4 regions of the Kitasatospora sp. NBC_01266 genome follow, and region 1 is predicted to be linked to each of the others. Evidence: riboswitches for the same ligand, from Rfam matches in the RefSeq annotation. Region 1 holds a riboswitch; each other region holds the start of a gene.
What was found. Region 1 has a riboswitch for cobalamin ahead of cobN (cobaltochelatase subunit CobN). Riboswitches for the same ligand answer to the same signal wherever they lie in the genome.
Positions count from the first base shown of each region.

Region 2: it holds a riboswitch for cobalamin, as region 1 does, so the genes downstream of both, OG403_RS26815 (cobalamin biosynthesis protein) here and cobN (cobaltochelatase subunit CobN) in region 1, are expected to answer to the same signal.
Region 3: it holds a riboswitch for cobalamin, as region 1 does, so the genes downstream of both, OG403_RS29260 (HoxN/HupN/NixA family nickel/cobalt transporter) here and cobN (cobaltochelatase subunit CobN) in region 1, are expected to answer to the same signal.
Region 4: it holds a riboswitch for cobalamin, as region 1 does, so the genes downstream of both, OG403_RS23330 (ribonucleoside-diphosphate reductase subunit alpha) here and cobN (cobaltochelatase subunit CobN) in region 1, are expected to answer to the same signal.

Region 1 is NZ_CP108458.1:2,199,964-2,203,163, forward strand. Features, by position in the region: gene OG403_RS09030 (VOC family protein) at 1-213, shown strand, start outside; gene OG403_RS09035 (hypothetical protein) at 442-1,158, shown strand; cobalamin riboswitch at 1,281-1,405, shown strand; gene cobN (cobaltochelatase subunit CobN) at 1,435-3,200, shown strand, end outside.
Region 2 is NZ_CP108458.1:6,180,697-6,183,896, forward strand. Features, by position in the region: gene OG403_RS26810 (cobyric acid synthase) at 1-928, opposite strand, end outside; gene OG403_RS26815 (cobalamin biosynthesis protein) at 925-1,881, opposite strand; cobalamin riboswitch at 1,936-2,070, opposite strand; gene OG403_RS26820 (helix-turn-helix domain-containing protein) at 2,219-2,941, shown strand; gene OG403_RS26825 (alpha/beta hydrolase) at 3,107-3,200, shown strand, end outside.
Region 3 is NZ_CP108458.1:6,816,864-6,820,063, reverse strand. Features, by position in the region: gene OG403_RS29265 (APC family permease) at 1-189, shown strand, start outside; gene OG403_RS29260 (HoxN/HupN/NixA family nickel/cobalt transporter) at 210-1,361, opposite strand; cobalamin riboswitch at 1,396-1,614, opposite strand; gene OG403_RS29255 (MBL fold metallo-hydrolase) at 1,802-2,776, opposite strand; gene OG403_RS29250 (helix-turn-helix domain-containing protein) at 2,760-3,200, opposite strand, start outside.
Region 4 is NZ_CP108458.1:5,332,589-5,335,788, forward strand. Features, by position in the region: gene OG403_RS23330 (ribonucleoside-diphosphate reductase subunit alpha) at 1-1,846, opposite strand, end outside; cobalamin riboswitch at 2,038-2,167, opposite strand; gene OG403_RS23335 (cellulase family glycosylhydrolase) at 2,397-3,200, shown strand, end outside.

The sequences.
Region 1 (3,200 bases):
GACACCCAGGCGCAGATCCGCGAACTGACCGCCAAGGGCGGCGCCGGCTCGGTCTTCCTGACCACCGACGACTGCGACGCCGCGTACCAGGAGCTGTCGGCGCGCGGCGTGGAGTTCAACGAGAAGCCGACCGACCAGCCCTACGGGCGCGACTGCGGCTTCCGCGACCCGTCCGGCAACAACATCCGGCTCACCCAGCTCGCCCCGATGTGACGCCGTCGAGCGGCAGCCGCGCCCGGCCGACCCGAGAGCGGGTCGGCCGGGCGCTGTCGTGGCCATGCCGCGGGGGACCTGTGAGGGATCGGCGCACGCCGTAACGAATGCCGTGGTCTCCGTCACGAACGGGGCTGCCGAGTGGAGTCGACCGGTCCTGTTGCGCTATCAACTATGCCTACACGGTCGTCCGCTGACGGCCCATGGCAAACAACGGGGCATAACTTCATGAGCACCATCAGCAGCACCAAGGCTGTCCGCGGCATGATCGGACTGGCCACCGTCGGCGTCTTCGCGCTGACCGGCTGCGGTCCGGACGAGGTCACCAGCACCACGCCGCCCGCCAGCGCCGCGGCGAGCGGCGGGTTCAAGGACACCACCGCCAAGCCGAGCGCACCGGCGAGCGGCGGCGCGACCAAGGCGGCCAAGCCGACCACGTCGGCCGCGCCGACCGCCACCGCCGACACGGGCGGTGGCGGCGACGACGGGAAGGTGGCCACGGCCGGGCAGAGCTTCAAGATCGGTCAGACCGCGCAGCTCCCGTTCGTCTACGGGGACACCAAGGGCACCATCGCGCTGACCGTCACCACGATCGAGGCGGGCGACCCCGCCGACCTGGCCTCGCTGAAGCTGGGCGACCAGGTCTCCGGCAAGATCCCGTACTACATCCGCTACACGATCAAGAACGTCGGCAGCACCGACCTCTCGTTCAGCACCGTGGACCACATGACCGGCCTGCTGCCGGACGGCACCCAGGGCCAGGACGTGATGGTGATCGGCGAGTTCGACAAGTGCAAGACCGACTCGCTGCCCAGCGGCTTCACCAACGGCCAGACCGCCCAGGGCTGCGCGGTGGTGCTCGCACCGTCGCCCGCGGTGAAGATCACGACGGCCCAGTACTGGGGCGAGCCCTTCTCGCTGGAGAAGGGGCTGACCTGGAAGTAGTCCGCAGGGCCGGCGGCTGAGCCGGCCTCGAGGCGGTGCGGAGAGTGCGCTGGTGCGCGCTCCCCGCACCGCCTTCGCGCCGTCGGGTGCCCGTTAGGATGTCCGCCGGGTGGGCCGCCTGGTCCGCTCACGCCCGAGACGGCGTCAGGGGAGGAAACCGGTGCGACACCGGTGCGGTCCCGCCACTGTGACCAGGGCTCAACGGGCCTTGGGAGCCAGGAACTCCCGCCGTCTCCCCCAGCACCCGGGGCGCGGACCCCGAGGAAGGCCAGCCGCGTGATCCTGCTGCTCTCCACCTCCGACACCGACCTGCTCTCGGCCCGCGCCAGCGCCGGGCCGGTCCCCTACCGCCTGGGCAACCCGGCCCGGCTGCGCGCCGAGGACCTGCCGGAGCTGCTGGACGGCACCGACCTGGTGGTGGTCCGGCTGCTCGGCGGCCGACGCGCCTGGCAGCAGGGCCTGGATGCGCTGCTCGCCGGGCCGCGCCCGGTGATCGTGCTCAGCGGCGAGCAGGCGCCGGACGCGCAGCTGATGGAGCTGTCCACCGTCCCGGCGGGCCTGGCGGCCGAGGCGCACGCCTACCTCGCGCACGGCGGCGCCGCCAACCTGGCCGAGCTGGCCGCCTTCCTCTCCGACACCGTGCTGCTCACCGGGCACGGCTTCGCGCCGCCCGCCTCCGCGCCCGACTGGGGCCCGCTGGAGCGCACCGCCCGCCGCGCCGAAGGCCCGCTGGTGGCCGTCCTCTACTACCGCGCGCACCACATGAGCGGCAACACCGCCTTCGTCGACTCGCTCTGCGCCGCGATCGAGGACGCGGGCGGGCGGGCCAAGCCGCTCTACTGCTCCTCGCTGCGCGGTGCGCCCGCCGAGCTGCTGGCCGAACTCGGCAGCGCCGACGCCATCGTGACCACCGTGCTGGCGGCCGGCGGCACCCGGCCCGCCGACGCGCAGGCGGGCGGCGACGAGGAGGCCTGGGACGCGGGCGCACTGGCCGCACTGGACCGGCCGATCCTTCAGGCGCTCTGCCTGACCTGGTCGCGCGAGACCTGGCAGTCCAGCGACGACGGCCTCTCCCCGCTGGACACCGCCACCCAGGTCGCGGTGCCGGAGTTCGACGGGCGGCTGATCACCGTGCCGTTCTCCTTCAAGGAGCTGGACGAGGACGGGCTGACCGTCTACGTCGCCGACCCCGAGCGCTGCGCCCGGGTGGCCGGGATCGCGGTCCGGCACGCCCGGCTGCGCCACATACCCGCCGCCGAGCGGCGGTTGGCCGTGGTGCTCTCCGCCTACCCGACCAAGCACGCCCGGGTCGGCAACGCGGTCGGCCTGGACACCCCGGCCAGCGGGGCCCGCCTGCTGCGCCGCCTGCGCGACGAGGGCTGGGAGCTGGGCGAGGGCTTCCCGGGGATGGAGCCCGTCGAGGGCGAGCACGAGGGTGACGCGCTGATCAAGGCGCTGATCGACGCCGGTGGTTACGACCAGGACTGGCTCACCGAGGACCAGCTGGCCCGCAACCCGGTGCGCATCCCCGCCGCCGACTACCGCCGCTGGTACGCCGAACTGCCCGCCGCGCTGCGCGAGCGGGTCGAGGAGCACTGGGGTCCGGCGCCCGGCGAGCTCTACCTGGACCGCAGCCGGAACCCGGACGGCGACCTCGTGCTGGCCGCGCTGCGCGCGGGCAACCTGCTGGTGCTGGTCCAGCCGCCGCGCGGCTTCGGCGCCAACCCGGTGGCCATCTACCACGACCCCGACCTGCCGCCGAGCCACCACTACCTGGCCGCCTACCGCTGGATCGCCGCCGCACAGGCGGACGGCGGCTTCGGCGCCGACGCCGTGGTGCACCTGGGCAAGCACGGCAACCTGGAGTGGCTGCCCGGCAAGACCTCCGCGCTCTCCGCCGAGTGCGGGCCGGACGCGGCGCTCGGCGACCTGCCGCTGATCTACCCGTTCCTGGTCAACGACCCGGGCGAGGGCACCCAGGCCAAGCGCCGCGCGCACGCCACCCTGGTCGACCACCTGGTGCCGCCGATGGCCCGCGCCGA
Region 2 (3,200 bases), 4.0 Mb from region 1:
CGGCGACGGTCGCCCGGGTGCCGGGCAGCACCACCAGGTCGGCGTCGGCCAGCTCCTCGGGCCGGGTGGCCCAGCGGACCAGCACCCCGGGCTCCTGGGCCAGCGCGTCCAGGTCGGTGAAGTTGGAGAGCCGGGGCAGCCGCAGCACGGCCACCCGCAGCACGTCGGCGCCGAACGGCCCCGCCGAGCAGCGGTCCACCACCGCACCCAGGTCCAGCGAGTCCTCGGCGTCCAGCCACAGGCCGGGCAGCATCGGCAGGGTGCCGAGCACCGGACGCCCGGTCAGCTCGTGCAGCATGTCCAGGCCGGGCCCGAGCAGCCGCGCGTCGCCCCGGAACTTGTTCACCAGCCAGCCCGCCACCAGCCGCTGGTCCTCGGGCGAGAGCAGGGCCAGGGTGCCGAACATCGCGGCGAAGACCCCGCCGCGGTCGATGTCGCCGACCACCACCACCGGCAGCTCGGCGGCCCGCGCCAGGCCCATGTTGGCGATGTCGCGATCACGCAGGTTGATCTCGGCGGGCGAGCCGGCCCCCTCGCAGATCACCACGTCGAACCGGCGGCGCAGGTCGGCCAGGCACTCCAGCGAGCGCTCCAGCAGGTAGGGCTTGCGCTCGCGGTAGTCCAGCGCGCCGACCTCCGCGACCGCCCGGCCCAGCAGCACCACCTGGCTGCGGCCGTCCGCACCGGGCTTGAGCAGCACCGGGTTCATCGCGGCCTCCGGCTCCACCCGGGCCGCCTGCGCCTGCATCACCTGGGCCCGGCCGATCTCCGCGCCGTCCAGGGTGACCATCGAGTTGAGCGACATGTTCTGCGCCTTGAACGGGGCCACCTTGACGCCCCGGCGGACCAGCCAGCGGCAGATCCCGGCGGTCACCACGCTCTTCCCGGCGTCCGAGGTGGTGCCCGCCACCAGCAGCGCGTTGCTCATATCCGTCCCCTCCGCAGTACCGCGGCGCGCAGTGCCACCGTGGTCCCCAACGCCAGCAGCCCGACCCGGCGCGACAGCCGGCAGGCCCGTTCGATGTCCGCCGCCGCCACCGGGCGCAGCTCGGCGCCCAGCACCGGGCGGTGCTCTTCGCGGGTGCCGTAGCGCAGCGTCCCGCCCAGCCGCACGCCGAGCGCGCCCGCGAAGGCCGACTCGGCCTGCCCGGCGTTCGGGCTCGGGTGCGCGCCGCCGTCGCGCCGCCAGACGCGCCAGGCGGTGCTCGGCCGCTCGGCCGCCGCCACCGTGAGCAGCGCGGTCAGCCGGGCGCCGGGCCAGCCGGCCACGTCGTCCAGGCGGGCCGCCGCCCAGCCGAACCGGCGGTACTTCGGCGACTTGTGGCCGACCATCGCGTCCAGCGTGTTGACGGCGCGAAAGCCGAGCAGGCCCGGCGCGCCCGCGAGCGCGCCCCAGACCAGGGCGTTGACCACGGCGTCGGCGGTGTTCTCGGCCACCGACTCGACCACGGCGCGGGCGATCTGCTGCTCGTCCAGCGCGCTCGGGTCGCGACCGCACAGGTGCGGCAGGCGCCGCCGGGCGGCGGCCAGGTCACCGGCCGTCAGCGCGGCGCCGATGGTGCGCGCCTCGCGGGTGAGCGAGCTGCCGCCGAGCACGGTCCAGGTGGCGGCGGCGGTGAGCGCCGCGCCGTCCCGGCGGTCCGGGTGCAGCGCCCGGCCCAGCACCGCCGCGCCGCCCGCCACCGCACCCACGCACAGGGCGGTGTGCAGCGCCCCGGCGCCCCGGTGGTCGCGCCAGAGCGCGCGTTCGAGCAAGGTGGCCGCGCGGCCGAAGGCGGCCACCGGGTGGCCGCGCCGAGGGTCGCCGAACCGGGCGTCGGCCGCGTAGCCGGCCACGGCGCCCAGGGCGTACGGAAGCGCGCGGTGGAAAACCCCCGCCATGTGTCGTGTGTCCTCACTCAGGGTCCGCGCCCTGGATCGACGTACCGGCGGCGAGAGTCTCCTGGCTCCCGGGTGGCTGACACACACCCGGGCCTTCCAACAACCCTGTGGCGGGCCGCCGTGACCGTACGTCGGGCGTGCTCCCCGGTGACAGTGGCGGGACCGCGCCGGATTCGCACCGGCTTCCTCTCCTTGCCTCCGTTTGGCCCGAGGATCCCATCACGCCTGTCAAGGGGGAGTCAACCAGGTGGATCGCCAACGGCCCTCGGCGGCCCACCACCCGACTTCGTGCGTTCGGCGGCTGCGGCCGCGCCCGTCCCGCCCCTAGCGTCGGCGCATGCGAAGAAGCCGGCCACCGGCCCCCACCCCGGTCCCGTTCTCCCCGCAGGCCGCTCGCGCGCACCGCGAGGCCCTCGGCCTGACCGCCGAGCAGGTGACCAAGGCGCTGGCCGCGCACGGCGTGCGCCTGCTGCCCACCCATGTGACCGGCTGGGAGAGCGGCGAACTGCGCCCCGACGAGACGGAACTGATCGCGCTGGCCCGGGTGCTGTGGTGTCCGGCGGACCAGCTGATGGGCGCGGCGCCCGGCACGCTGCGCGACTTCCGGGTGGCCCGCGAGCTGTCCCGGGAGCAGGCCGCGAACCGGATCGGGGTGGGCCTGCGCAGCTACACCGACGCCGAGTCGACCGGGCGCTGGAGCTGGGACGAGGAGTGCAGCGCCGCGCTGGCCGAGGTGCTCGGGCTGACCCTGCGCGACCTGGTCCGGGTCCGGGGCGCCGGCCCCGAGCTGGAGCAGCGGCTGCGCCAGTGCGTGGACGGGCGCTGGCGGGCCCAGCTGGCGGCGATCGGCGCGCTGGTCCCGGTGCCCCGGCAGACCCTGGGCACGGTGCTGGCGGGGCTGTGCGGCGAGTACCAGGTGCCCTCGCACTGGGGCGCGGGCAGCTGGGGTGCCGCGCCCGCGGCCGAGCCGGGACCGCGCCCACCGGAGCCCGAGCAGGCGCCGGTCGACCGGTTCTGGAGCCTGCTGGCCGGCCGGGACACCGGCGGCCTGCCGGTCTGAGCAGCCCGGCCCGGTCGGCTCCCCTGCCGGTCTGAGCAGCCCGGCCCGGTCGGCTCCCCTGCCGCTTCCGCCGAGCCCGGACGGCGGCGTTGCGGTGGCCGCGCCGCACGGCTCGCGGTGGACTGGAAAGGCCGTGTCAGCGCCGCCACCACTCCAGGGAGAGCCATGCGTTGGGGAACCGCCGTCGCCGCAGCCACCGCCGTCGCCGCCGGAGCGGGCCTGGCCGCCCTGCTGATCGGGCGCCGGGTCTCCGACCTGA
Region 3 (3,200 bases), 4.6 Mb from region 1:
CAGCACGACCGGTTGGTGGTGCTGATCCCCGAGACGCAACTGCCGCACCCCTGGCAGCGGCTGCTGCAGAACCAGCGCGGTGTGCTGTTGGACCGGGCGATCCGCCGGCACACCAACGCGGTGATCTGCCGCCTGCGGTTCCGGCTCGACATCCCGCCGCGGCACCCCGCACCGACCGGAATGCGCTGAGCCGACCGGTTATCGAGCGGTCATCGACCGGACGGCCAGCGCTGCTCCACCTTCGCCAGCCGCCAGTACGCCAGCGCACCGGCCCAGACCACCACGAAGAGGCCGACGATCACGAATCCGACGTTGTTCAGGTCGACACCGGAGATCCAGCCGGTCACCGGGTCGGTCAGGTCGAGCTGGTCGTGCAGCACGCCGACCAGCTCGATGGTGCCGATCAGGAAGGCGACGGCGATCGACAGGCCGGTGATGGTGAGGTTGTAGTACACCTTGCGGGTCGGGTTCGAGAACGCCCAGTGGTAGGCGAAGTTCATGAACGTGCCGTCGAGGGTGTCGAACAGGCTCATGCCGGAGGCGAAGAGCAGCGGCAGGCAGAGGATCGCGTACCAGGGCAGGCCGGCGGCGGCACCCGAGCCGGCCATCACCATCAGCGTGACCTCGGTCGCGGTGTCGAAGCCGATGCCGAACAGCAGCCCGATCGGGTACATCTGGCCGGGGCGGGTGATCGACCTGGTCAGCCGGCCCAGCACGCGGTTCATGAAGCCGCGGTTGTCCAGGTGCTTCTCCAGCTCGTGCTCGTCGAACTGGCCCGCCCGCATCGCCTTGAACACCCGGTGGATCCCGGCCAGCGAGACCAGGTTGAGCGCCGCGATCAGGTAGAGGAACCCGCCGGAGACGCTGGTGGAGACCAGGCCGAGCAGCTTGTGGGCACCCGAGTTGTCGTCGGTCAGAGTGCCGACCACCTTGGCCCCGGCCGCGACCAACCCCGCCAGCACCACCACGATGGTGGAGTGGCCGAGCGCGAACCAGAAGCCCACCGAGACCGGGCGCTTGCCGTCCGCCATCAGCTTGCGCGTGGTGTTGTCGATCGCCGCGATGTGGTCGGCGTCGAAGGCGTGCCGCATGCCCAGGGTGTACGCGGTGACGCCGAGTCCGAGGCCGAAGACCTGGTTGCCGACGGTGTAGTGGTGCGGGGCGACCATCGTGACCAGGACGAAGAAGGCGACCACGTGCATGCCCAGGATCACCGCCAGCAGGCCGCCGGTACGGATCCAGTCCCGCCGCTCCCAGGTCAGGGCGGCGGTCGCGGCTCGGGCGGGCCCGGCCGCCGCGGCGGCTTCGGGCATGGCGGCGGAAGCGGGTATGGCGGCGGAAGCGGTTTTGGGCAGGGTCATCTCAGGGCAGCCTCTCCAGCACCTCGTGGACAGTTCGTCGTGCGGTGCCGTGGCCGGTCTCCTGGCTGACAGGTGAAGCGCCCGCGCCGTTCCCGGCCTTCCCGGACGCGTGAAGCGTCCAGTGACCGCCCACCGCGTGACGGTGGGTCTGGTGTGCGCGGACTTCCTGATCACAGTGGCGAGGGCCGCTCCGGACTCCTGTGGCAAGCACAGTGCACCGGTCTTCCCGAACACCACGGCGGGACCACCGTATGGCCCTGGCGGCAATATCCACAAGCCTGCGCAGGTGTGCAGGTATGTGCTGGGCGGGCGTGCTCGGCCCGCTGCTCTTGCAGCCAAGGGCACACAGCGGTGGTCCACGAACGCGGCGGCGCCCTCGAACCGGGCGCGGGAGTCGAGGCGGTTCGGCGAGGCGATTCGCGAGCCGGCCGGCCCGGCCGCTACTTCCTGAACTTGTCCAGCAGTTGGTGGACCAGGCCGCGGGCCATCAGCTTGAGCATGTCGGCCTTGCGCGGCTCGTTGTAGAGGATGAAGTCGTCGAAGCGGTGCACACCGCGCCGGCCGGCCAGGGCCGCCGCCGCGTCGCGGATCGCCGTCAGCTGATCCACCGTCATCTCCAGGGCCCGCTCGTCGGGTTGGTAGCCGGCGCCGATCGGGTACTCCCCGCCGGGGCGGCGGTTCATCTCGACGTGGCAGCCGAGGACGTGGGTGACCGGCCGGGTGCCGGCGAACGCGACCAGCCGCTCCATCGAGGCGAGGAACGCGGCGGAGTCGGCCACGTAGAGCCGGCCCGGCAGCACGGTGTCGCCGGTGAACAGGAGCCCGGTCCACGGGTCGTAGCTGGTGATCGCCGCCTGGTGGTGCCCCGGTGAGGCGAGGATCTCCAGCACTCGGCCGCCCAGGTCGAAAGTGGCCTTCGCCAGGGGCCAGTTGTCGCCGAGGCCGAAGAAGGACCGGACGGCCTCGACCTCCCGGGGAACCACGGTGGTCGCGGGACGGTCGGCGAACTGGGCGTCCGCCGCCACGTGGTCGCCGTGCCCGTGGGTGTGCGCGATCACCAGCTCGTAGGGCGCGCGGCCCTCGTCGTGCTCGGCCGGGTTCCGGTCGAGCCACTCGGCGATCAGCCGGTCGACGGTGGCGCGCAGCGGGAAGAGGTCGGGGTCGGCCGTAGCGCCGGTGTCCAGCAGCAGGGCCCGGTCGTTGCCGAACAGCAGGAAGATGAACGGCGCCTCGTAGTTGACCGACTTGCTCTGGCGCAGGATGACGGTGTGCTCGTCGTAGTGGTGGATCTGGATCGCGGGGTCGTCGGCCGGGCGCCTGCCGGGCGCGCCGTGGATCCAACTGACCGCCAGGGAACCGGTGATGGGCGCCGCGCTCACGAAGTCGATCGGGCCACCGTCAGTCGTCCGCGTCATTCTCGTTCTCCCCCGTTTCGAAGTCCGGCAGCGGAGTCGCCGCCATGAAGTACCGGACGCGGTGGCGTCCGGGCCGGAGCCGGCTGCTGTCCGCCGTGCCCCGGGCGAGGTAGGGCTGGAGCAGGGCCAGCCACTGCGCCTCGAGTTCAGCTGCCTCGTCAGCGGAGAGCACGGCGATCGCGGCGGTGACGGCGGCCTTCGGGACGCCGCGCTCCTCGTCCCGCGCCGCCTGCTCACCGCGCGCCCGGTGATCGAGGATCGCCTGCATCTCCCGTTCCACCACCAGTCGTTCGAGCTGCTGCTTGACCACCGCGTCACCGTCCTCGGCGATCCGCACGGTCGGCTGCGCCTCGGCCACCCGCCACTGCCGCTCGCGACGGTCGCGCCCCGGCCCGGCCTCCTCCACATAGCCGTACTTGGCGAG
Region 4 (3,200 bases), 3.1 Mb from region 1:
CGATGGTCGCGGTCGGTGCGATCGCCAGCAGCAGCGAGTTGCGCAGGCCGGTGCGGGCGATCGTGCCGCGCAGCGCCGTCCAGCGCTCGGTCCACTGCGGGGTGGCGTCGGCGAAGTGGTCGATGTGCAGCTGGCCGCGGGCGGCGCGGGTCTCGGCGTAGGCCGGGTGCTGCCCGAACTGCTCGGCCAGCTCGCTGGAGCGCTCGTAGGCGGTCAGCATGATCCGCTCGGCGATCAGCGTGGAGAGCCGCTTGGCCTCGGCGGAGTCGAAGTCCAGGCCGAGCCGGAAGAAGACGTCCTGCAGGCCCATCACGCCCAGGCCCACCGGCCGCCAGCGGGAGTTGGAGGTGGCGGCCTCGGTGGTCGGGTAGAAGTTGATGTCCACCACCCGGTCCAGGAAGGTCACGGCGGTGCGCACGGTGGCGTCCAGCCGGGCCCAGTCCATGGCGTTCACCAGGTCGGCGGCGGTGGCGCCGGCGGCCACGTGGGCACCGAGGTTGACCGAGCCCAGGTTGCAGACCGCGGTCTCGGAGTCGTCGGTGACCTCCAGGATCTCGGTGCACAGGTTGGAGGAGTGCACCGTGCGGCCGGGCAGCGCGGTCTGGTTGGCGGCGCGGTTGGCGGCGTCCTTGAAGGTCATCCAGCCGTTGCCGGTCTGCGCCAGGGTGCGCATCATCCGGGCGTACAGGGTCTGCGCCGGGATGGTGCGGACCGCCTTGCCGGCCAACTCGGCCTTGCGGTAGGCCTCGTCGAACTCCTCGCCCCACAGGTCGACCAGCTCGGGCACGTCGGCCGGCGAGAAGAGCGACCAGTCGGCGTTGGCGTTGACCCGGCGCATGAACTCGTCCGGGATCCAGTGCGCCAGGTTGAGGTTGTGGGTGCGGCGGGCCTCTTCGCCGGTGTTGTCGCGCAGTTCGAGGAACTCCTCGATGTCCGCGTGCCAGGTCTCCAGGTAGACGCAGGCCGCGCCCTTGCGGCGGCCGCCCTGGTTGACCGCGGCGACCGAGGAGTCCAGGGTGCGCAGGAACGGCACGATGCCGTTGGACTTGCCGTTGGTGCCGCGGATCAGGCTGCCGCGCGAGCGGATCCGGGTGTAGGACAGGCCGATGCCGCCGGCGTGCTTGGAGAGCCGGGCGATCTGGGCGTACCGGGAGTAGATCGAGTCCAGGTTGTCCAGCGGCGAGTCCAGCAGGTAGCAGCTGGACATCTGCGGGTGCCGGGTACCGGAGTTGAACAGGGTGGGCGAGCTGGTCAGGTACTCCAGGCGGCTCATCAGCCGGTAGAGCTCGGCGACCTCGGCCACCGACTGCTCGCTGTCGCCCACCGCCAGGCCGCAGGCGACCCGGAGCAGGAAGTGCTGCGGGCGCTCCACCACCTTGCGGGTGATCGGGTGACGCAGCAGGTAGCGGGACTGCACGGTGCGCAGGCCGAAGTACTCGAAGCGGTCGTCGCCCTGCTCGTCGATCAGCGCGTTCAGCGCCGCGGCGTGCTTGGCCACGAAGGCGGCGGTGGTGTCGCCGATCAGGCCCTCGGCGTGGCCGACGGCGATCGAGGCGGTGAACGAGGTGGCGCCCTGGCCGTTCGCCTCGTCGGCGATCTCCTGGGCGAGCAGCCGGGCGGCCAGCTTCGAGTACTGGGGGTCCTCGGCGATCATCGAAGCGGCGGCGTCCACGGCCAACCCGCGAAGCTCGGCGAAGTCCGAGCCGGCATGGCGGCCGCGCAGCGCGGCGGCGGCGACGTGGCCGGGGTCCACCTGGGGGAGGTCGGCGCTTCGGTCGGTGAGCAGCCGGAGCAGCGCAGTACCGGGGTCGGTCTGGGCGGCGTCGGCGTGTCCCTGTGAGGGCAGGGAAGCAACTGAGGCAGCGACGGTCAAGGCGCTCTCTCCTGGGGCGGCGGCGGGCTGGGAGGCGTCCGTGGCCTGTGCGCGCCGGGCAGGGGAGATGGGCACGCCGAATCGTTGCGGCGCGCGCGTCGTCACCCTGGCCTGCCCGCGAGGCCGGACGGTACTGCGGTGCGTGAAAGGCCTCTGCGGGGAGGCCGGGCGGCACACCGTCGGCAGGTACTCGGACTGGCGGGCCACCCGGGGGCGGGCCCGCTCACCGCTGCGGGGCAGTCCCGGATTCGCACCGGGTTCCCCTGCGTCGACAGCGAGAGTGAGCATACATGTAGTGGTGGCCCCTTCGAGGCACCCCATATGTAGTGTCATGTGTAGTGTCGCGCACACAGCGGGCAGTAAGGCGGTCGGTGCCGGAAGGTCGCCTGACGCCGCGTCGGCGACCGGTCGCGGCTCCGCGGGACGGGGGTCGCCCCGCCACGCGGCGGTCTCAGAACGCTGGCCTAGGCTGTGCCGCATGGTGAGGGACACGGGGAGAAGGCAGCGCCTACGGGCGGCGTTGGTGGCGTTCATCGTATCGGCGGTCGCGACCGTCCTCGCCGGCACCGTCACCACCGCTTCGCCCTCGGCCGGGGCCGCCGCCAAGCCGGGCCCCGGAGCCGTCACGGCCGGCGGGTCGCCCGTGCCGAGCCAGGCGCCGGCGGACCCGGGCAAGCCGCTGCGGATCGGCATCTCCTACGGGGACACCCTCACCTGGAAGAACGACCAGGACCTGGCGACCGGCCTGGGTGACGCCGTGGACACCGGCTCCAAGTGGATCCGGGTCGACCTGTCCTGGGACGACATCCAGCCGGACAGCCCGAAGACCTACGAGTGGCAGCGGTTCGACCGGGTCCTCAGCGCCGCCAAGGCCCGCGGCCTGGAGGTGCTGCCCACCATCGGCTACACCCCGCCGTGGGCCCGCAAGGCGAGCTGCGCCTCGGACGACGCCTGCCCGCCGGCCGACCCGAACCTGTTCGCCGCCTTCGCCGCGGCCGCCGCCAAGCGGTACGCCCCGCAGGGCGTGCACACCTGGGAGGTGTGGAACGAGCCGAACATCCCGTTCTGGGCACCGGCCCCCGACCCGGCCGCCTACACTCAACTGCTCGGCGACACCAGCAAGGCGCTGCGTGCCGCGGACCCCAAGGCCTACATCCTGCTCGGCGGCCTGGCGGCGGTGAGCACCGGCCAGGACGCCGGCTACGTCTCGCAGGGCGACTTCCTCACCGCGGTCTGCAAGCTGGGCGCCAACAAGATGGTGGACGCGATCAGCTACCACCCGTACACCTACCCGTACCTGCCGAGCGCCAAGACCTCGTTCGGCACC